2 regions of the Stappia sp. ABD4_338 genome follow, and region 2 is predicted to be linked to the other one. Evidence: predicted binding sites of a transcription regulator. Region 2 holds the regulator's gene; the other holds the start of a gene.
The links. Region 2 encodes LexA, which represses DNA repair genes until DNA is damaged. Its sites were predicted from a motif close to TGTTCNNNNTGTGTTCNG; they were not measured.

Region 1: the regulator LexA is predicted to act here: its motif matches at 3,542-3,559, upstream of ACYX4S_RS13585 (PA0069 family radical SAM protein).

The regions. Positions count from the first base shown of each region.
Region 1 is NZ_CM149982.1:3,016,466-3,028,467, forward strand. Features, by position in the region: partial or broken gene ACYX4S_RS13565 (flavin-containing monooxygenase) at 1-1,041, opposite strand, end outside; gene ACYX4S_RS13570 (cupin domain-containing protein) at 1,075-1,575, opposite strand; gene ACYX4S_RS13575 (AraC family transcriptional regulator) at 1,870-2,847, shown strand; gene ACYX4S_RS13580 (hypothetical protein) at 3,208-3,453, shown strand; gene ACYX4S_RS13585 (PA0069 family radical SAM protein) at 3,626-4,756, shown strand; gene ACYX4S_RS13590 (ribonuclease HII) at 4,871-5,536, shown strand; gene ACYX4S_RS13595 (F0F1 ATP synthase subunit B) at 5,657-6,136, opposite strand; gene ACYX4S_RS13600 (F0F1 ATP synthase subunit B) at 6,147-6,716, opposite strand; gene ACYX4S_RS13605 (F0F1 ATP synthase subunit C) at 6,830-7,057, opposite strand; gene ACYX4S_RS13610 (F0F1 ATP synthase subunit A) at 7,136-7,894, opposite strand; gene ACYX4S_RS13615 (AtpZ/AtpI family protein) at 7,948-8,322, opposite strand; gene smc (chromosome segregation protein SMC) at 8,533-11,997, opposite strand.
Region 2 is NZ_CM149982.1:2,041,511-2,053,512, forward strand. Features, by position in the region: gene ACYX4S_RS09435 (peptidylprolyl isomerase) at 132-2,024, shown strand; gene trpD (anthranilate phosphoribosyltransferase) at 2,045-3,073, shown strand; gene trpC (indole-3-glycerol phosphate synthase TrpC) at 3,066-3,878, shown strand; gene moaC (cyclic pyranopterin monophosphate synthase MoaC) at 3,898-4,425, shown strand; gene ACYX4S_RS09455 (molybdopterin molybdotransferase MoeA) at 4,422-5,648, shown strand; gene lexA (transcriptional repressor LexA) at 5,995-6,714, shown strand; gene ACYX4S_RS09465 (ComEC/Rec2 family competence protein) at 6,761-9,670, opposite strand; gene gltX (glutamate--tRNA ligase) at 10,126-11,553, shown strand; gene gltA (citrate synthase) at 11,790-12,002, shown strand, end outside.

The sequences.
Region 1 (12,002 bases), 970 kb from region 2:
GATCGCGACATCGACCGGCAGGCGCTCACCGCCCGACAGGATCACCTCGCCGTCCTCATACCTCTCGAAAGTACCTTTCACGGTCCTGATCCTGCCCTTCGAGACGAGGTCGAAGAACCCTTCGGTCGCGATGGACAGGCCACAGGCAATGGTATCGTCCACCGGCGCCTTCGGGCGCAGACCGTTTTTCTTCAATCCGAACTGGAGCGTCAGCAGGGCCTCGAGCCCTCTCCAGTTCGCCCAGACCAGGGGTTTCGTCAGCGCACGGACCACCTTGGCGACCCGCCCCTCGCTCCAGGGCGGGAACATGATCTCCGACGCACGGCAGTAAAGGATGTGCTTGAAGTTCACGAGCCCGGCGAAACGGTAGGGAACACGCCACACCGGCTCCAGATAGACGACCGTCACCTCCTCCGCGCCCTCCTTCACCGCGTTGACGGCAACGTCGGTCGCCGACTTGGAGAAGCCGAGCACCACCACCTTGCGTCCACGCACGATTGCCGGATCGGTGTATTCGCTGGAATGCAGGATGCTGCCACCCCGGGCGACAAATTCGTCGTCGCCCCTGTGCCGCAATCGGTTGGGGTCCGTGAACGTACCGCTGGCGACCACGACGAAGTCGTAGTGCTGGACGCTGCTTTCACCCTCACCGTCCTCGACCGAAAGGTTCCAGCCCCCACTCGCGGCGCGCTCCATGGCGGTCACCGTATGGCGGAAACGGATGAGAGGAAGCAGGCCGAACGTGCCGGCGAAGTCCGTCAGATAGGCATGGACCTGTGCCCCGCTTGGCCACTCCGGATAATCCTCCGGCATGGACAAGCCGGTGTAGCGGTAGAGATCCTTGGGGCTTTGGGTGCGAATGCCCGGATAGGAGCGCGCAGGCCCCCAGACCCCGCCAAGCTCGTGGCTCCGTTCGAGAACGGTGACCTCATGCCCCTTGTCCCGAAAGGCGCGCGCGGACGCAAGTCCGCTCACGCCGGCGCCGATGACGCAGACGCGCTTGCGTTTGACCATGTGAAATGTCCCGGTGTCCGAGGCGTTGCCCCCGTCCGGCGGAGGGCACGCCCTTGCTGTTCAGACGCTCAGCTTGAGCGGATCGAAGGCCATGTCCTCGGGCTTGAGGAAATGCACCTCGCGCAGCGCGGACTGGCGCACGACTTCCGCCGGGTCCCCGAGATTGTGCAGATTGTCGAAGAGCTCGCGCAGGCGCCGTGCCGGACTGACCCAGAAGATCGCGCGCGCGGCGGTGTCGGTCAGATTGTAGTAGCCATGGGGAATGCCCATGGGCATTCGCACCACGTCGCCGGGATGGGCCTGATGGTGCTCGCCATCCAGGTAGAGGTCGAAACGTCCCTCCAGCACGTAGATGAACTCGTCCTGGGTGGGATGGATGTGCGGCGGCACGAAGGTTCCCGGCGGGTCGAGCGTCTCGAAGGAGAAGCATGCCTCGCCTTCGGTCTTCATCCAGTAGGTGTGGCCGAGAATGTTCCACTCCACCCCGTCATGGCCGGTCCCCGCCGGGGTGATGCCCGGATCGGTGTTGACCTTCACCATGTTGGCGATCGCCTTGTTCATAGCAATTCTCCCCTGAAACGCGCCGCAACGCGCGCGGCTTTGATCCGTCCTCTGGTGCGGTGCGTGCTGCCGGTTCGCCGGCGCGCGCGTGTTCTCGCCTCATCATGAAAGCCCGGGTTCGGCGCGGCCGTCTATCCGCTGAACGCAACATCTGTCCGCATGACGACGCGGCGCCCCTTTTGCCGGCTCGCCGTCCCGGATGACGCACCGCCGGGGGCGTGCTAGGCTTTTTTCTCAACAAGGGCCGCGAACGGTCCGGTTTCCAGAGGACGGAACAGTCATGACAGGTGCGCCATGAGGGGGGCGCGCGTGCCGCTTGCCGACCATGCGAAAGTGGCGACGCGAGACGTCCACCAGGCGGCCGAGCAGGTCGGGCGAATTTTCTGCGCGCACCGGCTCAGCCCCCTCGACAGGGCTAAGGACTTCAACGCCCTGCACAACCACCGCCGTTTTCCAGGCGGCTCGATCAACTACGTTTCCTACGGCGGCGACGTGGAGATCGACCCCGGTTGCCTGGAACGCTTCTTCCTGCTCCAGATTCCCTTGCGCGGGTCCGCCGAGATCCGCCTTTCCGGCGGAAGCTGCGAAACCGGCCCCGGCCGCACCGCCTCGCTGCTTTCGCCAACGCGCCCCGCCGTCATGCGCTGGCGCGCATCCTGCGGCCAGCTCATCCTCATGCTCGATCGCGCACCGGTCGAAGCCGCCCTGGCAGACTTGCTCCAGGACGATGTCGGAGATCTGGTGTTCGAGGCGGGAGTGCGCCTCGATGACGGGTTCGGGCAAACGCTCCGCGCGCAGGTTGCCCATCTCGCGGCACTTGCGGACACCGCCGGCGGCGCGTCCGAGCCGGCGCTCGCGCGCCTTGGAGAGACGATCGTCCAGACACTTGTGTGGGGACAAGACAGCACCCACCGGACGCGGCTGCTGGGAACCGCCCCCGAAACCTTCACGCCGCCCGCCCGGATCACCCGGGCACTCGACTATCTGGACGCAAGGCTTGAGGAACCGCTTGACATGGCCGCGCTCGCGCACCACTGCGGCTGCTCCGTCCGGGCCCTGCAGGCGGGCTTCCGGCGGCACCGGGGCGAGACGGTCACGGCCGCGCTCGAACGTCGCCGCCTCGCCCTTCTTCATGAGCGCCTGCTGTCGGGTGATGGCGATGCCAGTGTGACCGAGATGATCCACGCCTGCGGTTTCACGCACCTGGGGCGCGCGGCGCTTGCCTATCGGCGGACCTACGGGGAGCGGCCGAGCGACACATTGAGGCGCTGAAGGGGCACCTGGCGCTTCACCGGCTCGCCTTTCACGATCAGGACGCGACGATCCTGCCTTGTTTTGGCGGGCCTGGCGGCACGATGACGAAACACCCCTGCAATTTACGACGAGGCCGGAGCGGCTTTCCGTCCAAATGGCACTTCCATGTGGTCCGTTTTTCTTTCTAATCGCAGGGAACCCTGACGTTTTTCGGCCTCATCTTTGGCCTGCCATCTTCTTATCCCTCAATGACCTTCTCCCTGACGTCTTCACGTCCGACAGCGCCACCACCTTTCCTTCCGTGGACGACACGGGATCGACCACCGGCTGACAGGCCAGAGGCCGCCGCCGAACCGGAACATGGAAAGGAAACCGACCATGAAGAAGACGATCATCGCGCTTGCCACCCTGAGCCCCCTCGCCTGGGCCGGCGCCGCCGCTGCACAGGGCGTCACCTTCGACGACATCGACGCGGACGGCAGCGGCGAGCTGTCCTATTCGGAGGTGACCGCCGTCATTCCGAACATGACCATGGAGGAGTTCACCGCGGCCGATACGGACGGCAACGGCTCCCTGTCCGAGGCCGAGCTTCAGGCCGTCGCGCAGAAGAACAGCGGCGGCTGATCAAGGACCCTGGACCGGACCGCCCCGCCACCCCGCCGGGGCGGTCCGTTCTTCAGTCGTGCCACGCATCCCTCTTTCAAGCGCAAAATGTTCCTGTTATGTTCACTCTCGGGCTGGCGCTAAGCCCGTCGGCCGAACGGTTCCCAACAGGTGACGTGCAGGGCTTGAAACAATGGGATTTTCACTCCCCCCAGCACCCGATCAGGTGCAAGTGCCCGAGCCGGGTTCGCGGCCCGAAGGCGATATTGCCGGCGCGCGCGGACGCGGTGCAGGCCTCAACATGGCGGGCCGGTTCGAGAAGGAGGCTCTCGAAGCCTTCGATGACGGCTGGGGAACGCTTGACGAAATCCAGGCCCTTCGCACGCAGGTCAACGAGGAACGCGCGCGCACGATCATCACGCGCAATGAGTCGCCCGACATCTCCTTCGATCGCTCGATCAATCCCTACCGGGGGTGCGAGCACGGTTGCATCTATTGTTTCGCCCGGCCGAGCCACGCCTATGTGGGACTTTCGCCGGGGCTCGACTTCGAAAGCCGCCTGACCGTGAAGCCCAATGCGGCCGAGCTTCTCGAGCGCGAGCTTTCCCGGCCGGGCTACACGCCCCGCACCATTGCCATCGGCACGAACACCGACCCCTATCAGCCCATCGAGCGCGACTGGAAGGTGATGCGCGACATCCTTCAGGTGCTCGACCGCTGCAATCACCCGGTGGGCATCGTAACCAAATCGGCGCTGGTTCTGCGCGATCTCGACATTCTGGCGCCAATGGCAGAACGGGGTCTGGTGAAAGTCGCCCTGTCCGTCACCACGCTCGACCGCAAGCTCGCACGCTCCATGGAGCCGCGCGCCGCAACTCCCGAGAAGCGCCTTGCCGCGATCCGGGGACTCAACGAGGCGGGCGTGCCGGCGAGCGTCATGGTCGCCCCCGTCATTCCCGCCCTCACGGATTCCGAGATGGAGAAGATCCTGGAAGCCGCTTATGAAGCAGGGGCGCGAGAGGCCGGATACATCCTTCTCCGGCTGCCCATCGAGGTCAGCCCGCTGTTTCGCGACTGGTTGTTGCGGCACCGGCCGGACAGTTTCCGCCATGTGATGAACCTCATCCGCTCCATGCGCGGCGGAAAGGACTATGATGCCCAGTGGCAGAAGCGGATGAAGGGCGAAGGTCCCTATGCAGACCAGCTCGCCAGGCGGTTCCAGATTGCCGCGAAACGCATCGGCTTCAACCAGCGCCGCAGAAGCCTTTCCGCGGAGAACTTCCTTGCCCCCCAGGCCGGCGGGGTACAGCTCAGGCTTTTCTAGGGGGCCCCATAAACGAGGCATGTCCGGGGCCGAGGCTTGTCAGGCGGGACCGGATTGGGCAGGACTGTCCGCAACACGCCGCCCTTCGCCTGCTCACACCTCCAAGGATTGCCCATGTCCCAGAAAGGCGCGATGCCGCTCTTCGACAGGATCGACGTTCCGGAAACGATGGATCCGGAAGCGGAAGCCCGGATCGCGGCGACTTTCGACAACCGGCTCGCGGGCATCGATGAAGCGGGGCGCGGCCCCTGGGCCGGGCCGGTCGCCGTGGCGGCCGTGATTCTGGCACCAGGCGACATTCCGCAAGGACTTGCCGATTCCAAGGCGTTGAGCGAAGCCACCCGTGAAGGTCTTTACGAGGAGATCCTCGCCAAGGCCCACGTGGGACTGGCCTTCGCGTCGCCGGCTACAATCGACTCGCTCAACATTCGTGCCGCCACGCTCGGCGCAATGGCACAGGCGGTCTGCGCACTCGAGATGGCACCCTCCTTCTGCCTTGTCGACGGCCGCGATGTGCCCCCGGGCCTTCCTGCTCCGGGGATCGCGGTCGTGAAGGGCGATGCCCGACTGCAGTGCATCGCCGCCGCGTCCATCGTCGCCAAGGTCGCGCGGGACCGGCTCATGAAGCGCATGGATCCGGTCTGGCCGGACCACGGCCTTGCCCGTCACAAGGGCTATGGCACGGCAGCCCATGCGGCAGCACTTGCCACCGCTGGCGTGACGCCGCTTCACCGCAAGAGCTTTCGTCCGATCGCGACGCTGCTGGATGCCGCCGGCTGATCCCGCCCAAGGCACTGTCGGGCAGCCACCACACAAACGAAAATGGCCCCGGACCGTACGATCCGGGGCCATTTCACTTGTCTCTGGTGATCTCCGGAAGAGCCCGGACGATCCGCCTGATCAGTTGAGGCGGGTCTTGACCTCGGTGATGCTCTTGGAGAGCAGGTCGTCGCCGACCTTGCCCGGCACCGTCTTTTCAAGGATCTCGCGAGCCGCCATGACGGCCAGATCGGTTGCCCTGGCGCGGACCTCGGCAATCGCCTGCCCCTCGGCCTGGGAGATCTTGGCCTCTGCGGCGGCGGTGCGGCGCGCGATGAGATCGTCAAGCGCCTCGTTGGCCTCGACGGTCATGCGCTCTGCCTCGCGCTTTGCCTCAGCAACGATGCCCTCGGCCTCGGCTTCCGCCTCGTTGCGGCGGCGCTGGTAGTCGGCGAGAAGGGCCTGGGCCTCCTCGCGCAGACGGCGGGCGTCATCGAGTTCCTTGCGGATGGTGTCCGCGCGCTTGTCCAGCGCGCCGGAAATCATGCCCGGAACCTTGTAATAGGCAATGATGCCCAGGAAGAGAATGAGGCCGACCAGGGCCCATGCTGTGGCGTCCATCAGAGCGTCCTCACTTCATCGCCGCGTCGACGGCCTTTTTCAGGTCCGCCTTCGTCGGCGCCTTGCCGACAAGGCTCTCGACGAGAGCGGCAGTGGTCTCTGAAGCAATCTCGCCAACGCTGGCGAGAGCCTCGCCCTTGATCTCGGAGATGCGCTTCTCGGCGGCCGAAAGCTTCTCGGAGAGCTGGCCCTCGGTCTCCTCGCGGCGGCGATCGATATCGGCCTTCAGCTTGTCGCGCGTCTCCTGCGCGATGCCGTGAGCCTTGTCGCGCGCCTCCGCAAGCGCCTGCTCGTAAGCGGCGATGGCGGCGTTGCTTTCCTCGTTCAGGCGGTTCGCCTCGGCGAGGTCGCCGGCAATTCGGTCGCGGCGATCCTCGAGGATGCCGCTGATGCGCGGAAGCGCAACCTTGCTCATGATCCAGTAGAGCAGGCCGAAGGTGATGGCCAGCCACAGGATCTGCGAGGCATAGGTCGAGCCGTCAAACGGCGGGAACGTGCCGACCGAATGCTCGTCGGCGGGAATCTCGATAACGCCGTGGGCGTTGCTATCGCTCTGGGACTCGGCGCCGGTCGTGGCCATTTTCGTCTCCAATGCCGCAGACAGTCACGCATCCGGGATGCCGGATGCGCAGCCGGGCGCAAGACCTGCGCCCGGCCGAACTTTTGCGTCGCTGACGCTGATCTAACGCGGTCTTAGACGGCGAAGAGCAGGAGAAGAGCGACGAGAAGCGAGAAGATGCCGAGCGCCTCGGTCACGGCAAAGCCGAAGATGAGGCGGCCGAACTGGCCGTCGGCGGCAGACGGGTTGCGCAGCGCGCCCGAGAGGTAGCTGCCGAAAATGTTGCCGAGGCCGAGAGCGGTACCGGCCATGCCGAGGCAGGCGAGACCCGCACCGATGTACTTTGCTGCTTCAGCTTCCATGACACTTGCTCCTTGAGATGAGATTGCAGCGACGTAACGACGGCTCCGCCTTATTGCGGAGCCGAACCAAACTGACTTCTAGTGGCTCGGATGCAGGGCATCGTTGAGGTACATGCAAGTCAGAACCGTGAACACGTAGGCCTGAAGGAAGGCCACGAGGAACTCGAGACCGGTCAGGGCCACCGTCATGCCGAGCGGCAGGATGGAGAAGACCGGGCCGAACACGCCAAGCCCTTCCGCCGCGAGGAGCGACGTGACGAAGCCGGCGAAGACCTTGAGCGTGATGTGACCCGCAAGCATGTTCGCGAAAAGACGAACCGACAGGCTGACCGGACGCGACAGGAACGAGATGATCTCGATCGGCGTCACGAGAATGAACAGCGCGGGCGGCACGCCATCCGGCGTGAACAGCTTGAGGAACTTCAGCCCGTGGCGGGCGAAGCCGTAGACCAGCACGGTCCCGATCACCAGGATCGACAGAGCGAAGGTGACGATGATGTGGCTGGTGACGGTGAAGAAGTAGGGGAACATGCCGAGCAGGTTCGCCATCAGGACGAACATGAACAGCGAAAACACGAGCGGGAAGAAGCGCATCCCCTCGTTGCCGGCTGAACTTCGCAAGGTTCCGGCAACGAACTCGTAGCTCATTTCCGCGATCGACTGCCAGCGGCCGGGAACGAGGCCGCGCCCGCTCGTCGACAGGATCAGGAACATGGCCACGGTCGCGGTCGTCACGACCATGAAAAGAGCCGAATTGGTGAAGGACAGATCAAGCCCGCCGACCTCGATCGGAACAAGCTTGGTAATCTGGAACTGATGGATCGGGTCGTTCGCCACCGGGTCAGCCCCTCTTTAGCGGTCGCATGGAACGCTTTCGCGCCGTATCTGGTTCAGGTCCGTCCGTCACGGTCGCCTCGACGCTCCTGCGCTGGGTCCGCCACAACTCCGGCGGATCGCAACACATTGAGCACCCCGGCAACGAAGCCCAGCAGCAAGAACACGATCAGCCCCCAGGGAGACGTGCCTGCACTGCGGTCAATCAACCAGCCGATCCCCGCTCCAACCAGAACGCCGGCGACGAACTCCGTCGATAGCTTCATGGCCTGAGCGGCTCCCTGACCCGTGGACGAGGTGCTTGCCGGACCGGATTTCTCCTTGGTTCCGGATCGCTCCTCGAGCTCACGAACCAGCCGGCTCCTTCGCTCGGACAGTTCCGCTTCCGTGAGCCGCCTCTCGCTGTCCGGTCCGTTCCTGTCCGGAGACATCACCTGCCGTCTCCTTTTCTCGAACCACACCGGCGAACGCCGCCTGCCCCTGAAAGTCGGGCGCACCATAGTCGGCACCCCCGCCCCTGTCAAGGCGACATAGAGTGCATTCAACCTATTGTTTTATATCGCTTTTCCAGTCCACACACAGGCGCGCAACAGTCCCTTGCGCGCTTTTTGCCGGCCGCCCCGCGCAGCCTCGATGCCCGCTTACACGACCTCGAGGAATCGCTCCGCGGTCTCCAGGTCGACGGAGACGAGCTGCGAGACCCCGCGCTCGGCCATGGTCACGCCGAAAAGCCGGTTCATCCGCGCCATCGTGATCGGATTGTGAGTGATGACGACAAAGCGGGTCGCGGTGGAGCGCGTCATCTCGTCAAGAAGGTCGCAGTAGCGCTCGACATTGGCGTCATCCAGCGGCGCATCGACCTCGTCGAGCACGCAGATGGGCGCCGGATTGGTCAGGAAGACGGCAAAGATCAGCGCCATCGCGGTGAGCGCCTGTTCGCCACCCGACAAAAGGGTCATCGTCTGCGGCTTCTTGCCGGGCGGGCGGGCGATGATCTCGAGGCCGGCATCGAGCGGATCATCGGCATCGACGAGTTGAAGCTCGGCCGTTCCGCCGCCGAAGAGATGCGTGAAGAGACGCTGGAAATGCCCGTTCACGGTGTCGAAGGCGTTGAGAAGCCGTTCGCGCGCCTCGCGATTGATGTTGGAGATCGCGCCGCGAAGCCGTTTGATCGCCTCGATCAGATCGTCGCGTTCGCCGGTCAGCGTGCCGCGCTGGTCCTCGATCTCCCGCAGCTCGTCCTCGGCGCGCAGGTTGACGCCCCCAAGGCGCTCACGCTCCGCCTTGAGACGTTCAACGCGCCGCTCGATGGAGTCGGGATCGGGCAGCGGTGCGCCTTCCTTCAGTCCCGCAAGCCCCGGCAGTGCGGTCACGGGCACTTCCAGGGCCTCGTCGATCAGAGCCTCGATCTCGGCCTTGCGCGATGTGGCCGCCCCCAGCCTCTCCTCGGCGCGAATCTTTCGCTCACGCGCCTGCGAGAGCGCGGACAACGCAGCCTGTGCGGCCTGATCCGCCTCTCGCTGATGCGTCTCGGCGGCGACCAGCGCGTCGTCGGCCGCCTGCCTCTCGGCTTCCGCCCTTGAAATCCCGCTCAGCAAGTCGCGACGACGGATCTCGATGTCGTCGGGTGCCTCGATCAGGTCCGCACGCTCCTCTTCCGCAGCTTCCATGCGGTCGCGAAGCGTCTCCACCTGTTCGCGGGCTCCGGCCGCACGCTGGGTCCAGGCGGCCCGTTCACGCGCGATCGCCTCGACGCGACGGCGTCGCATCTCGCCTTCCCTGGCGATTCCCTCGGCCGCCGCGCGCTCGCGCGACTGAGCGGCCCTGGCTTCGGAAAGAGCGGCGCGCGCTTCCTCGATCGCCCGGGCAAGTCCCTCGTCTTCCTCGATCTCGCGCATGGCCTCGCCCGCCTCCGCAGCCGCCATGCGTGCATCCTCGAGGTCTCCGGTCAGACGCTCCAGCGCATCGCGCAGCGAGCCGAGACGCGCCTCGGCCTCGGCATGGGCACGTTCCAGCCGCAGCACGCGCTGCCGTTCGGTCTCCGCCTGACCACGCAGGTCGCGAACACGCTGGCGCGCCGCTCCTTCCGCATCCCCCGCCTGCCGCAGGGCCTCTCCCAGTTCCTCGAACCCGGCTCGCCTTGCCTCGAGCGTCTCCGCGGCAAGCGCGATCTCGCCATCCAGCGCGGCAAGACGATTCTTGCGCGCAAGGCGTTGCGCGGCCGGTGTCGGCGCATCGGCATCGATCCGAAAGCCGTCCCAGCGCCACAGGGCGCCGTCCCGCGTCACGAGACGCTGGCCGGGTGCGAGCGCGCGGGCCAGCACCTCCCCCTGCCCGGATTCCACGACGCCGATCTGGGCAAGCCTACGGGCGAGCGCGCCGGGCGCCTCGACATGGGCGGAGAGAGGTTCCGCGCCGGCGGGCAACGATGGATCATCCTGCTTCCCGCCTTCGTCGGCGTTCGACCAGCGCATGGGAGCATCGCCACCGAGCGGGGCGTCCAGGTCCTCGCCCAGGGCCGCGCCCAGCGCGGTTTCGTAGCCCGGACTGGCGGACATGTCCTCGACCACGGCCGGCCGGTCGCCGGACTGCCCCTCGCCCAGAACCTCCGCGAGCGTTCGGGCTTCCGTTTCCAGCCTGGAGAGCGCCGCCTCAGCCTCGCCGAGCGGCGCACGCGCGCCCTCGTGGCGCGCCCGGGCGGACGCGGTGCGCTCCTCCGCTTCCAGCACGTCCTCCTCGGCGCGTGCCAGAACCTCCTCCGCCAGCATGAGAGCCTCGCGACCGGCTTCCAGGTCGGGCGCGTCCTCGACTTCGGCCTCGAGCCTCACAAGGTCGGCGCGCGCCGCCTCGTGCTGACGCGAAAGCTTGTCGGACCGCGCGCGCGCGGCCTCGAAGGCCTCGGCCAGTTGACGGCGGCGGGCGAGAATGCCCGCCTGTTCCTGGGTCAGCGCGGACACGCGCTCCTCGGCACCGGCCACCACCGCATCTGCTTCTTCCACCCGCACGGCGGCCTCGGCGGCACGTTCCTCTTCCTCCAGCGTCTCGGTGCGCAGTTCCTCTTCTTCCTCGGCCAGGGTCGCGAGATGACCGTCGTTGTCGGCCAGCAGGCTCTCCTCGCGGGCAATGTCCTGATGAAGCTGTTGCAGCCGGCGGGAGAGATCCTCAAGCCGCTCGCGCACCCGGCGCTCCTCGCCATCGAGTTCGTTGCGTGCAATGACGAGCCGCTGAAGCGCGGCGCCGGCCTTCGCCGATGCCTCGCGCATTTCCGGAACCTTGTGCGCGGCGATCGCCTGAACACGGGCCGCCTCGCCCTGAAGAGCGGCCGCCTCGCCCATCGATGTCTCCGCCGCCCGGAATTCCTCCTCGGCGGAGGAGAGACGGTCACGACAGTCCAGCCAGCGCAGGTAATAGAGGCTGGCCTCGGCGGAACGGATTTCGGCGGACAGATTGCGGAATCGCCCGGCCTGACGCGCCTGCCGGCGCAGACTGTCGACCTGGCCGTCGATCTGGACAAGCACGTCCTCCAGCCTGTCGAGGTTCTGCTCGGCGGCACGCAAGCGCAGTTCGGCCTCGTGCCGGCGCGAATGAAGCCCGGAAATCCCGGCGGCCTCTTCCAGGATCTGGCGGCGGGAGGTCGGCTTGGCCGCGATGAGTTCGCCGATCTGTCCCTGACGCACAAGGGCCGGCGACCGCGCACCGGTGGAGGCATCCGCAAAGAGAAGCTGCACGTCGCGGGCGCGCACGTCCCGGGCATTGATCTTGTAGTTGGAGCCGGATTCACGCTCGATACGGCGGGTAACCTCAAGTGTGTCCGCATCGTTGAAACCGGCGGGCGCCGTGCGATCCGAATTGTCGAGGAACAGCGTCACCTCGGCCGTGTTGCGCGCCGGACGGTTGAGGCTGCCGGAGAAGATGACGTCGTCCATGCCGGACGCACGCATGTTCTTGTAGGAATTTTCGCCCATCACCCAGCGAAGGGATTCGACGAGGTTGGACTTGCCGCATCCGTTGGGACCGACCACACCGGTCAGCCCGTCCCCGATGATGAACTCCATCGGCTCGACGAAGGACTTGAAGCCGAGAACACGAAGCTTGGAGAATTTCATGGACG
Region 2 (12,002 bases):
GGCGCGAAGCCGCCCCTGCCCCGCCTTGCCCTCACAGCGTGGCATCTCTATGATCCGCGCGCTCCGGCAAGGCGATGCGTGTCAGCGCCGGACATCACCCGAGAACGCACGAGAACCGACGGACACCCCCTATGCTCAATACTCTGCGCGAAGGCGCAAAGTCCTGGATTTCGAAACTCCTCCTCATTCTTCTCGTGCTGAGCTTCGCGGTCTGGGGCATCTCGGGCAGCATGCTGAACATCGGCAGCGACAAGGTCGCCACGGTGGGAGACGAGGGCATCTCCGTCGTCGAGTTCGACCGCGCCTACCGCCAGGAGCTCGACCGCATCGGCCGCCAGATCGGCCGCCCGCTGTCGACCGTCGAGGGCGCGGCCTTCGGCCTGCCGGGCCAGGTGCTCGGCCAGCTTCTCGCGGAAGCCGCGCTGAACCAGACCGCGACCGACCTCAACCTTGGCGTCTCCGACGAAGAGATGGTGCGCCTGATCCAGACCGCGCCCGCCTTCCAGGCGCCCGGCGGCGGTTTCGACCGCGCCTTGCTCGCCCGCGTTCTGCAGGCCAACGGCTTCACCGAGGACGAGTTCGTCGCCGAGCGTCGTCGCTTCGAGGAGCGCCGCCAGATCGCCGAGGCCCTCGGCGGCGGCATCAAGACGCCCGCGCCGATGCTCGAGGCCTTCAACCAGCACGCCAACGAAACCCGCACGGTGAACTTCGTTGTTCTCGACGCGGCGGCCGCCGGCGAGATCCCCGCCCCCGACGCGGAGACCCTGTCGGCCTATTTCGAGGACAACAAGGCCCGCTTCCGCGCGCCCGAGTACCGCAAGGCCGTGCTTCTGGAGCTCACGCCGGAAAAAATCGCCAAGCCGGACGAGGTGAGCGAGGACGAGGTGCGGCAGGCCTACGAGGCCGACACCTCCCGCTTCGGCGAGCCGGAGCGTCGCCGCATCCTGCAGCTTTCCCTGACGAGCGAAGAGGCGCAGGACACCGCGCGCGCCGCCCTCGAGGCCGGCAAGAGCTTCGACGACATCCTCGCCGAACTGCAGATCAACGCCGAGGACATCGACCTGGGTCTGATGACGCGCGGCGACCTGGTGGATCCGGCAATCGCTGAGGCGGCCTTCGCGCTTGGCGAGGGCGAGGCTTCCGGTCTCGTCGAGGGGCGTTTCGCGCCGGTCCTGCTCAAGGTCACCGAGGTCAGCCCGGCGCACAAGACGCCGCTGGCGGAGGTCGCGGACACGCTGCGCCAGGAGATCGCGGTGGAAAAGGCCACACGCGAGATTCTCGACCTGCACGACGAGATCGAGGATGCGCGCGCCGGCGGCGCGACGCTGGCCGAGGTCTCGGAACGGTTCAACCTGACGCTCGACACGCCGCCGGCCTTCGACGCCCAGGGCAACACCATGGACGGCGGCAAGGCCACCCTTCCCGAGGTGGACGGGCTGGTCTCCGACGTGTTCGACAGCGACGTGGGCATCGAGACGGACGTGCTGCAGATGGGGCGCACCGGCTTCCTGTGGTTCGAGGTCTCCGAGGTCGTTCCGGCCCGTGACCGTTCGCTTGACGAGGTGCGCGACCAGGTCGTGGCCGCGTGGACCGAGGCCGAGCGCGGCAAGCGCCTCGATGCGGCCGCCGAGGAGATGGTCTCCGCCCTGAACGACGGCGGCGAGCTTGCGGCCCTTGCGGCGGAGCGGGGCACCGAGGTGCGGACCGCCGAGGGCGTGAAGCGCTCGACGAGCGGCGGACCGCTGCCGGCCGACGCGGTGAGCGGCGCCTTCTCCGGCCCGGTCGGAACCGTGGGCCGCGCGACCGCCTCCGACGGATCGCGAGTGGTCTACCGCGTCGCCGATGTGCAGGTGCCGGCCTTCTTCCGCGAACAGGGCGAGATCGCGACGCTCGACACGCGGCTTGGCGAGGCCCTTCAGGCCTCGATCATCGGCCAGTACGTCCAGGAGCGGGAAGCCGCGCTCGGCGTCAGCGTGAACCAGGCCAACCTCAACCGCGTCATCGGCGCCGGCCAGGGCGGCTGAGCGCCGCAAGGGGAACACGGATGAGCAACCTCAAGACCCTGATCGCGAAGGCGGCGGACGGAAACGCGCTCTCGCGCGAGGAAGCCCGGCAGGCGTTCGACACGATCATGTCCGGCGCGGCGACGCCCTCGCAGATCGGCGGCTTCCTCATGGCGCTGCGGGTGCGCGGCGAGACCGTGGACGAGATCGCCGGCGCGGTGGCCACCATGCGGGCGAAGATGCTGCCAGTGGACGCTCCCGCCGACGCGGTCGACGTGGTGGGAACCGGGGGCGATTCCTCCGGCAGCTACAACATCTCCACCTGCTCGGCCTTCGTGGTCGCGGGCTGCGGCGTTCCCGTGGCCAAGCACGGCAACCGTTCCATGTCGTCGAAATCCGGCGCGGCGGACGTGCTGATGGCGCTGGGTGTCGACATCGACATTCCGCCGGCGGCCATTTCCACCTGCATTCGCGAGGCGGGCCTGGGCTTCATGTTCGCGCCCAACCACCACTCGGCGATGAAGCACGTGGGCCCGGCCCGCGCGGAGCTGGGCACGCGCACCATCTTCAACCTGCTCGGACCGCTGTCCAACCCGGCCGGCGTGAAACGCCAGATGGTCGGCGTCTTCGCCCGCCGCTGGGTGGAGCCCATCGCCGAAGTGCTCAAGGCGCTCGGCGCCGAGGCCGCCTGGGTCGTGCACGGTTCGGACGGTCTCGACGAGATCACCGGCACCGGTCCCACCCATGTGGCAGAACTGAAGAACGGCGAGATCCGCAGCTTCGACGTGACGCCGGAACAGGTCGGCCTTCCCGTGTGCACGCCCGCCGACCTGAAGGGCGGCGAAGGTCCCGAGAATGCCGTGGCTCTGCGCCAGGTTCTGGAGGGCAAGCCGTCCGCCTATCGCGACACGGTGCTCATGAACGCGGGCGCGACCCTCGTGGTCGCCGGCAAGGCGGGCGACCTTGCCGAGGGCGTGAAGCTTGCCGCACAGGCGATCGACAGCGGCGCCGCGCTCAAGACGCTGGAGAAGCTCGTCGCCGTCTCGACCCGCGAGGCCGGACATGGCTGACATCCTGACCCGCATCGAGGCCTACAAGCGCGAGGAGATCGCCGCCGCCAGGGCCGCCGTCTCCCAGGCGGAGATCGAGGCGCGCGCCGCCGCCGCATCCGCCCCGCGCGGCTTCGCGGCTGCCCTTCGCGCGCGCAAGGCTGCGGGAGACTACGGTCTCATCGCCGAGATCAAGAAGGCCAGCCCTTCCAAGGGCCTGATCCGCGCCGACTTCGATCCTCCGGCCCTTGCCCGTGCCTATGAGGAGGGAGGCGCCGCATGTCTGTCCGTTCTCACCGACGGGCCCTCGTTCCAGGGCGCGCCGGAGTTTCTCGGCCAGGCCCGCGAGGCGACCGGCCTGCCGGCGTTGCGCAAGGATTTTCTCTACGAGACCTATCAGGTCTACGAGGCGCGCGCCTGGGGCGCGGACTGCATCCTCGTGATCCTGGCCGCACTGGACGACGAGACGGCGGCGAGCCTTGAGGCGACGGCGCTGGATCTCGGCATGGACGTGCTGCTCGAGGTTCATGACGCACGGGAGATGGAGAGGGCGCTGAAGCTGTCCTCCCCGCTCATCGGCATCAACAACCGGAACCTGCGGACCTTCGAGACCGACCTCGCCACCAGCGAGCAGCTTGCCCCGATGGTGCCCGCCGACCGGCTGGTGGTCGGGGAATCCGGCCTCTTCACGCCCGCCGATCTCGCCCGCATGGGCAAGGTCGGCATCTCCACCTTCCTGATCGGCGAGAGCCTGATGCGCCAGGCGGACGTGGCGGGCGCGACGCGCGCGCTGCTCGCCCGCGACACGGCCCCGCTCGCCGGCTGAGAGCCCGGGAACCAGCAGCATGAGCGAGCGCGAGAGCGAGCCCCGCCTCACCCATCTCGACGCCAGCGGCGCGGCGAGCATGGTCGATGTGGCGGACAAGGCGGAGACCTCCCGCGAGGCGGTCGCCGAGGGGCATGTGACCATGCTGCCCGAAACGCTCGCCATGATCCGTGAGGGCAACGCCAAGAAGGGCGACGTCATCGGCATCGCGCGCATTGCCGGCATCATGGCCGCCAAGCGCACCCACGAGCTCATTCCGCTCTGCCATCCGCTGGCGCTGTCCAAGGTCGCGGTCGAGATCGAGCCCGACGACTCGCTGCCGGGGCTGAAGGTCACCGCGCTGGTACGCGTTTCGGGGCGGACCGGCGTCGAGATGGAAGCGCTTACCGCCGTCAGCACGGCGTGCCTCACGATCTACGACATGGCGAAGGCCGTGGACCGGGGAATGGAGATCGGCGGCATTCGCGTGAACGCCAAGTCGGGCGGAAAATCCGGCGACTGGTCGCGCGGCGCGGACGGGCTCGTCAGACAGGACGACAGGTCGTGAGCGGCGACGGGCTCATCTCCGTCGAGGAAGCGCTCACGCGGTTGCTGTCGGGCACCGTTCCGCTCGGGAGCGAGGACATTGCGCTGTCGCGGGCCAACGGCCGGGTGCTCGCGCGTGACCTCGCCGCCCATCGCGACCAGCCCCCCTTCCCCGCCTCCGCCATGGACGGCTACGCGGTAAGGGCCGAAGACATCGCCGCGCCGCCCGCGCATCTCACGGTCATCGGCGAGGCCCCGGCGGGCCACGCGTTCAACGGCCGTGTCGGACCGGGCGAAGCCGTGCGCATCTTCACCGGCGCGCCCGTGCCCGAGGGCGCCGACACGATCCTGATCCAGGAAAACGCGACGCGCGAGGGCGAGCGGGTCACCGCTCTCGAGGCCGCCGCCCCGGGCCGCTTCATCCGCGCCGCGGGGCTCGACTTCGCGCAAGGCGAGGTGCTGCTCGCGCAGGGTCGCAGGCTCGGCTTTCGCGAACTGGCGCTCGCCGCCGCCATGAACCACGGCAGCGTGAGCGTCCATCGCAAGCCGAAGGTGGCCGTTCTCGCGACCGGCGACGAACTCGTCGCGCCGGGTGGCGATCCCGCCGCCGACCAGATCATCGCGTCGAACGACACGGGTCTCGCGGCTTTCGTCGAGGATTGCGGCGGCGAGGCGATCATGCTCGGCATCGCGCGCGACACACATGAGGCGCTCGCGGAGAAGATCCGTGCGGCGCAGGCGGCTGGTGCCGATATTCTCGTGACCCTCGGCGGCGCCTCGGTCGGCGACCATGATCTCGTGCAGGACGCGCTCGGCAACGCCGGCATGGACCTCTCCTTCTGGCGCATCGCCATGCGTCCGGGAAAGCCGCTGATGGCCGGACGCATCGACGACATGCGGGTTCTGGGTCTTCCGGGAAATCCGGTCTCGAGCCTCGTCTGCGCGCTGCTGTTCCTGAAACCGCTGATCCTCGCGCTTTCCGGACACCCGGACGCGGCCCGACCGCGACGGGAAATGCTGCCGCTCGCAAGTCCGGTTCCGGCCAACGACCGGCGCGAGGACTACCTGCGCGCCAGCCTTGTGTTCGGCGACGACGGCGTGGAACGGGTGCAGCCTTTCGAGCGGCAGGATTCCTCCATGCTCGCCACGTTCGCGCGGGCCGACGCCCTGGTGGTGCGCCCGCCCCACGCCGAAGCGCTGGAGCCCGGCGCGCCGGTGCCCGTGCTGCGCCTGCATCGCGGCTGATCCCCCTCCCCCTGTCGTCCCGTCTCCCGCCACCTTCCCTCCGCCGTCAAATCGCCGGTTGTGGAACAAGCCGGGAACGGGTAGGATCCGTTCATGATTTGTCCATCGCCTGAGTCGATGCGAAACGGACGTTTTCCGGCGTATCCGGCCCGCGGCACGCAGTTGGTGGCGGGCGTGTGAATTCGGCTCGAATACGGGCCGGCACATGGACGCAAGCGGTGGTGCGAACGCTACGAGATTGCCATGCACGGCCGGCACGACGGCCTGGCAAGACCGGACAAGGGGCGTATGGCGAATGGCCGGGCTCCGCGTAACGGTCCGGCCCAAGGAAGAGGATTGCCGAAGGATGTTGACGCGCAAGCAGCACGAGTTGCTCCTCTTCATACATGAGCGTCTCAAGGAGACGGGCGTTCCGCCCTCGTTCGACGAGATGAAGGACGCGCTCGACCTGCGCTCCAAGTCCGGCATTCACCGTCTCATCACGGCGCTCGAGGAGCGTGGCTTCATTCGCCGGCTTCCCAACCGGGCCCGGGCGCTTGAGATCGTCAAGCTGCCGGAATCGGTGGCGCCGGGGCTCGCGGCCAACCGGGGCCGGGGCTTCTCGCCCTCCGTCATCGAGGGATCGCTCGGAAAACCCGCCGACACGCCTCCCCCGCCCCCCGCTCAGGACATGCCGGAGACCGAAAACGTGTCGATCCCGGTCATGGGCCGGATCGCTGCGGGAGTTCCCATCGAGGCGATCCAGAGCCACAGCCATTCCATTGCCATCCCCGCCGACCTGCTCGGCAACGGCGAGCACTATGCGCTTGAGGTGCGCGGCGATTCCATGATCGACGCCGGCATTCTCGATGGCGACACGGTGGTGATCCGTCGCACGGACAGTGCCGACAGCGGCGACATCGTGGTCGCGCTGGTGGACGACGAGGAAGCGACACTCAAGCGGCTGCGCAAGAAGGGGGCGTCCATCGCGCTGGAAGCCGCCAACCCGGCCTATGAGACACGTATCTTCGGTCCCGGCCGGGTTCGCGTGCAGGGGCGGCTCGTCTCCCTCTTCCGTCGCTACTGACCGGGGTGCCGGCGGGTCGTCGGCGATCTGCGGTCGACGGAAAGCCTCATGGCGTCGTTTCGAACGCGGCAAGGTCCGGAGCATCGCGACGCATGAAGGCCGGCCAGTCGTCCTCATCCGGGGCGTAGGCCGGTGACACGACTGGTGTGGCGCGGGCACGCGGCGTCCAGGGACGCGTGGTTTCATAGGTGACGCGCGCAAGCACGCTGAACGGCAGCCCGTCGCGTGTGCGGTGTCCCGTCGTGGTTTCGCGCAGGCCAACTTCCTTGGCGTCCGGTGGTCGCGGATCGAGATACAGCGCGACCGCGCCGTCGCGAGCAAGGCGCGGGCCATCGAAGACGATCGGCGCGGCGCAATCCGCCGGCGCCTGGAGCGGGGTGACCAGGATGTCCGCCCTGGCGCAGTCCCCGACAAGCGCCTCGGGCTTTCGTGTCAGGGCCAACACCAGCGCGCGCGGGACATGCCCTGCGTCATGCGGGTCATACGGGTCATGCGCGCCAAAACCGCCCTGAACTCCAAAGCGGCTCTGGCCTCCGAAGCGACTCTGGTCGCCGAAGTCGTTTCTGCCTGCAGAACTGGCCGGGTTCGCGGAAGCGCTCATGCTTGAGGCGCCCGGGCTTGTAGTGGGGCCCGAGCTTGTAGTGGGGCGCAGGCTTGCGGCCCTCGTCATCCGCTCCCCTGATTTGATGCCTGAATCGCCCTCCTCATGCCTGCTGCGGTCGTGGCTGCTGCCATCAGGCCGCCCGATCCCCTCGAAGGCACTCCCTCCCCCCGGACCGTGGGCAAGGGCGACGCAACCGCCTGGATCGCAGGACATGGCCGCACGGCCCCCGTCGCCTGGCGGTGCTCCTCCGCGTGCAAGGGGATAGGCACCGCCGCGCGCAAGCGCGTGGGACCCGTGATCGGCCGACGGAACACCCTCGGCCCGCAGCCACATCCCGGACAGGAAGCTTCCCGGACGCGCACTCACCCGCAGCCGCCCGTCCGCATCCCGAAGCGCGATCACGTCACCATCCGAAGCAATCAGGAGATCCGGCTGGCGATGGACCGCCTGCAGGCCGATGGCGGCGAGAAAGGGCACAAGCGCCAGACGACGCGCGCCCCCCGGCGCGAGGCACAGGACACCTCCGGCAAGCACGAAAAGCAGCGTCGCGATCAGCGAGGGGGCACCAACGACGCCCTCCGCCGGCGTCCACTGGTCCGCCCATGTGGCAACCGCGACGACCCGGTCGAGCGCCAGGCCCATCAGGGTCAGCGGCAGCACCTCGAGCCCGAACGGCAGCAGTGCCAGCGCCAGGACCGCCATGGGCATGACGACAAGCGTCACCAGCGGCATTGCAAGCAGGTTGACCAGAGGACCGAGCGGCGCCACCCGGTGGAAGTGGAAGGCGCCGATCGCTCCGGTCGCTAGACCCGCGACAAGCGATGTCAGCAGCAGGGCCCCGAACCAGCGAGCGACGCCACCGGACAGGGCACCCGCCGTCACGGTGGCCGCCCGGTCGCTCCGCTCGCGGGCGCGCAGGATGCGGCGCAATCCCTCATAGGCGGCAATCAGTGCGACCACGGCGGCGAAGGACATCTGGAAGCCGGGGTCGAGCAGGGATTCGGGCGCGGGCAGCAGGATCAGCAGCGCGGCGATGGCCGCGTTCCTGAGCGTCAGGGCGCGCCGCCCGGCCATGCGGCCGGCAAGCACGAGAGCCGTCATCACGAAGGCGCGCTGTGTCGCGACCGAGGCGCCCGAGATCGCAAGGTAGAATGCGGCGGCGGCCAGGGCCGCGCCGGCCGCCCACAGGTCGATCGGTTTCGTGTCGGAAACCTCGCGCATGAGTGCCAGCCCGGCGCGCACCACGAAGAAGACCGCACCGGAAAACAGCGCCATGTGCAGTCCGGAAATCGCGAGGATATGCGCAAGGCCGGTCGTGCGCAGCACCTCCGTCACCTCCGGTGGAATGGCACTGCGATCACCGACGATCAGCGCCACGGCAAGCGCGCCGGCCACCGTGTCGCGCCCGAGCGCGGCGGCGATGCGCGATGCGATCCCGCCCCGCAGGTCCGCAAGCCCGGCGGAAAGCCTCAGGCGGACGGGCGGTGGTCCGAGATCGATCTCGCGCGGCGCCGTGAAGGCGAAACCGGTCGCGCCGAGACGCGCGAAATAGGCGCGGAAGGCGAAGTCATAGCCGCCCGGCATCACCGCATCCGGTGGCGGCATCAGGCGCGCGCGCAAGGAGACGGCGGTCCCCACGCGCGGAGGCGGATCGCCGAGCCGCCCGCGCAGGGTGACACGAACGCGCCGGGGCATTTCGGCCGCCCGTAGCCGTCCGGCCTCGCGCAGCAGAAGCGTCAGGCGCAGCGATCCCGGGCGTTGCTCGACCGTCTCGACGAATCCCGAGACCGCGAGCGAGCGTGCCCGCTCAAGAACCGGTGCCGCCACAAGCGCTGTGCGCAGCGCCCCCGCGCCCACGCCGCCAAGCAGCAGCCCGGCGAGCAGGAACACGGCTCCACTCCTTCCGCGCCGCCTCGCATGAACAGCAAGCGCGAGGAACACGAGAGAGATCAGGCAAACGACAAGGGCCGACGGCTCCGCCGGCAGGGCGAAATACCCGGCAATCCCCGCGACGACGGCAAGGCTCGCCCAGGAAAGGCCGCGCCCCTCCTCCAGATCGCGCCGGACGCCCGCCCGGATCCGGCGAACGAAGGGGCCTCCAGGCTCGTCCCCCTCGTCTGCAAGGATTTCCCGAAAACGCCGCTCGCGCCGCCGGCTCTCAAGAATGGCCGCGAGCGAGGCGAACCGCCGCGCGCCACGGGCACGGGTCTTCTCATCGAAAGCCTTGCCGTCAGGCGCCTTGCCGTCAGGCGCGATCGTGTCGGCTCCGTCCGGTCCCGGAGCGGCGCCGTCGTCATCCCCCGCCCCGGCCGTCGCGCGTCGGCGGCCACCGTCCCGGCTCCCCGCTGCCATCGGCTGCCCCCCGGCGTCCGCCTGCGTTCACATTGCCCGCGTCTCCGTTGCCCGCCTGTCCGCCGTCTCCGTTGCCCGCCTGGCGGTCGCCGGCTGTGCTGTCGCGGTCCGGTGACGCCAGATCCCCTGGCACGGCGCGGGAGCCACCCTCACTCCCCCCTCGCGTGGAGGCCATCCTCTCGCGCCCCACACCGGGCAACGCGGATTTCGGCCTTGGGAAGCGGCAAAGGGCCATGCTAAACGGTGATCCGCCGCACATGGCCCAGGCAGCGTGCAATGCAACCCGACACACGCGCAAGATGCCATTCTTGCCAATACGCGGTTGCACCGTGGCCTGGCTCGTGCCGCATGTCGTGCCGGCCGCCCTCCTTCCGGGGCCGGAGGCCGACACCCGATCCGCCGAGGACACGACCAAGGCACGTCCACGATCTGACCGAAGAACGATAAGGCCCTTCATGACCGCTCCCGTCGTCACGCGTTTCGCTCCCTCGCCGACCGGCTTCCTGCACATCGGCGGCGCGCGCACCGCGCTCTTCAACTGGCTCTATGCCAAGCGTTTCGGCGGCAGGATGCTGCTGCGCATCGAGGACACCGACCGCGAACGCTCGACCGATGCGGCGATCGCCGCGATCCTCGACGGACTGACCTGGCTCGGCCTGGACTGGGACGGCGAGCCGATCTCCCAGTTCGCGCGCGCCGAGCGCCATCGCGAGGTGGCCGAGGAGCTTCTGGCGCGCGGCATGGCCTACCGCTGCTACGCCACGCAGGAAGACCTTGCCGCCATGCGCGAGGAGCAGAAGGCCAAGGGCCTGCCGCCGCGCTACGACGGGCGCTGGCGTGACCGCGACCCGTCCGAGGCGCCGGCCGGCGTTTCCCCCGCCATCCGGCTCAAGGCGCCGGTGGAAGGTGAAACGGTCATCGACGACAAGGTGCAGGGACGCGTGGTGTTCCAGAACGAGAACCTGGACGACCTCGTCCTGCTGCGTTCCGACGGCACGCCGACCTACATGCTGGCGGTGGTCGTGGACGATCACGACATGGGCGTCACCCATATCGTGCGCGGTGACGACCATCTCACCAACGCCGCCCGCCAGACGCTGATCTACAAGGCGCTCGGCTGGGACGTGCCGGTCATGGCGCATATCCCGCTGATCCACGGGCCGGACGGGGCGAAGCTGTCCAAGCGCCACGGCGCGCTCGGCGCCGAGGCCTATCGCGCCATGGGCTTCCTGCCGGCGGCCATGCGCAACTATCTCGCCCGCCTGGGCTGGAGCCACGGCGACGACGAGATCTTCTCCACCGACGACATGATCTCCTGGTTCGATCTCGACGCCATCGGCCGCTCGCCGTCGCGTTTCGACATGACCAAGCTGGAGAATCTCAACGGCCACTACATGCGGGACGCAAGCATCGAGGCGCTGATGGGCGATCTCGCCGCCTATCTGCCCCATGCCGAGAACGGCGCTCCGGTGATCGAGTGGCTCGCGAGCCCCGGGAACGAGGCGAAGTTCCGCGCCGCCCTCCCCGGTCTCAAGGAGCGCGCCAAGACGCTGGTGGAGCTTGTCGACAGCGCCGGCTACCTCTGGGCCAGCCGCCCGCTTTCGCTCGACGCCAAGGCGGACAAGCAGCTCGACGAGGCGGCACGGGCCATGCTCGGCGAGATCGCGGAGCGTTTCGACGCGCTTCAGGAGTTCACCGCCGAAACCACCGAGGCCTGCGTGCGCGCCTTCGCCGAGGAAAAGGACCTCAAGCTCGGCAAGGTGGCGCAACCGCTGCGCGCGGCGCTGACCGGGCGCACCACCTCGCCGCCCGTTTTCGACGTTCTGGACGTGCTGAGCCGGGCGGAATCGCTCGCCCGCATTCGCGATCAGGCCGGAGCCTGAAAAATCCGGCGCGGACGGACCTGCCCAAGCGGCACGCAAGGTTCCGCCCGCGCCAAAGGTGACGCCACGCTCACCATGCGACCTTTGCACCAGTCCCGCGCGCTTGCGGGTTGTCGGCAAATGGGATACGCAACATCCGACCTTTCCTCCCGCCGTGCGTTCGGCTCCGTCCTCCTTATACGGAAACCGGGCCGGGGATGCGCACGGCGCCCATCTCTCAAATGGGGGTAGCCTATATGAGCGACAAGACTGCCAAGCTGACCATCGGCGACACGTCCTATGATCTCGCCATGCGCGAGGGGTCCGTCGGACCGGACGTGCTCGACATCGGCGCGCTGTACCGCGACACCGGCTGCTTTACCTATGATCCCGGCTTCACCTCCACGGCGTCGTGCGAGTCCGCGATCACCTACATCGACGGCGACGAGGGCACCCTGCTCTATCGCGGC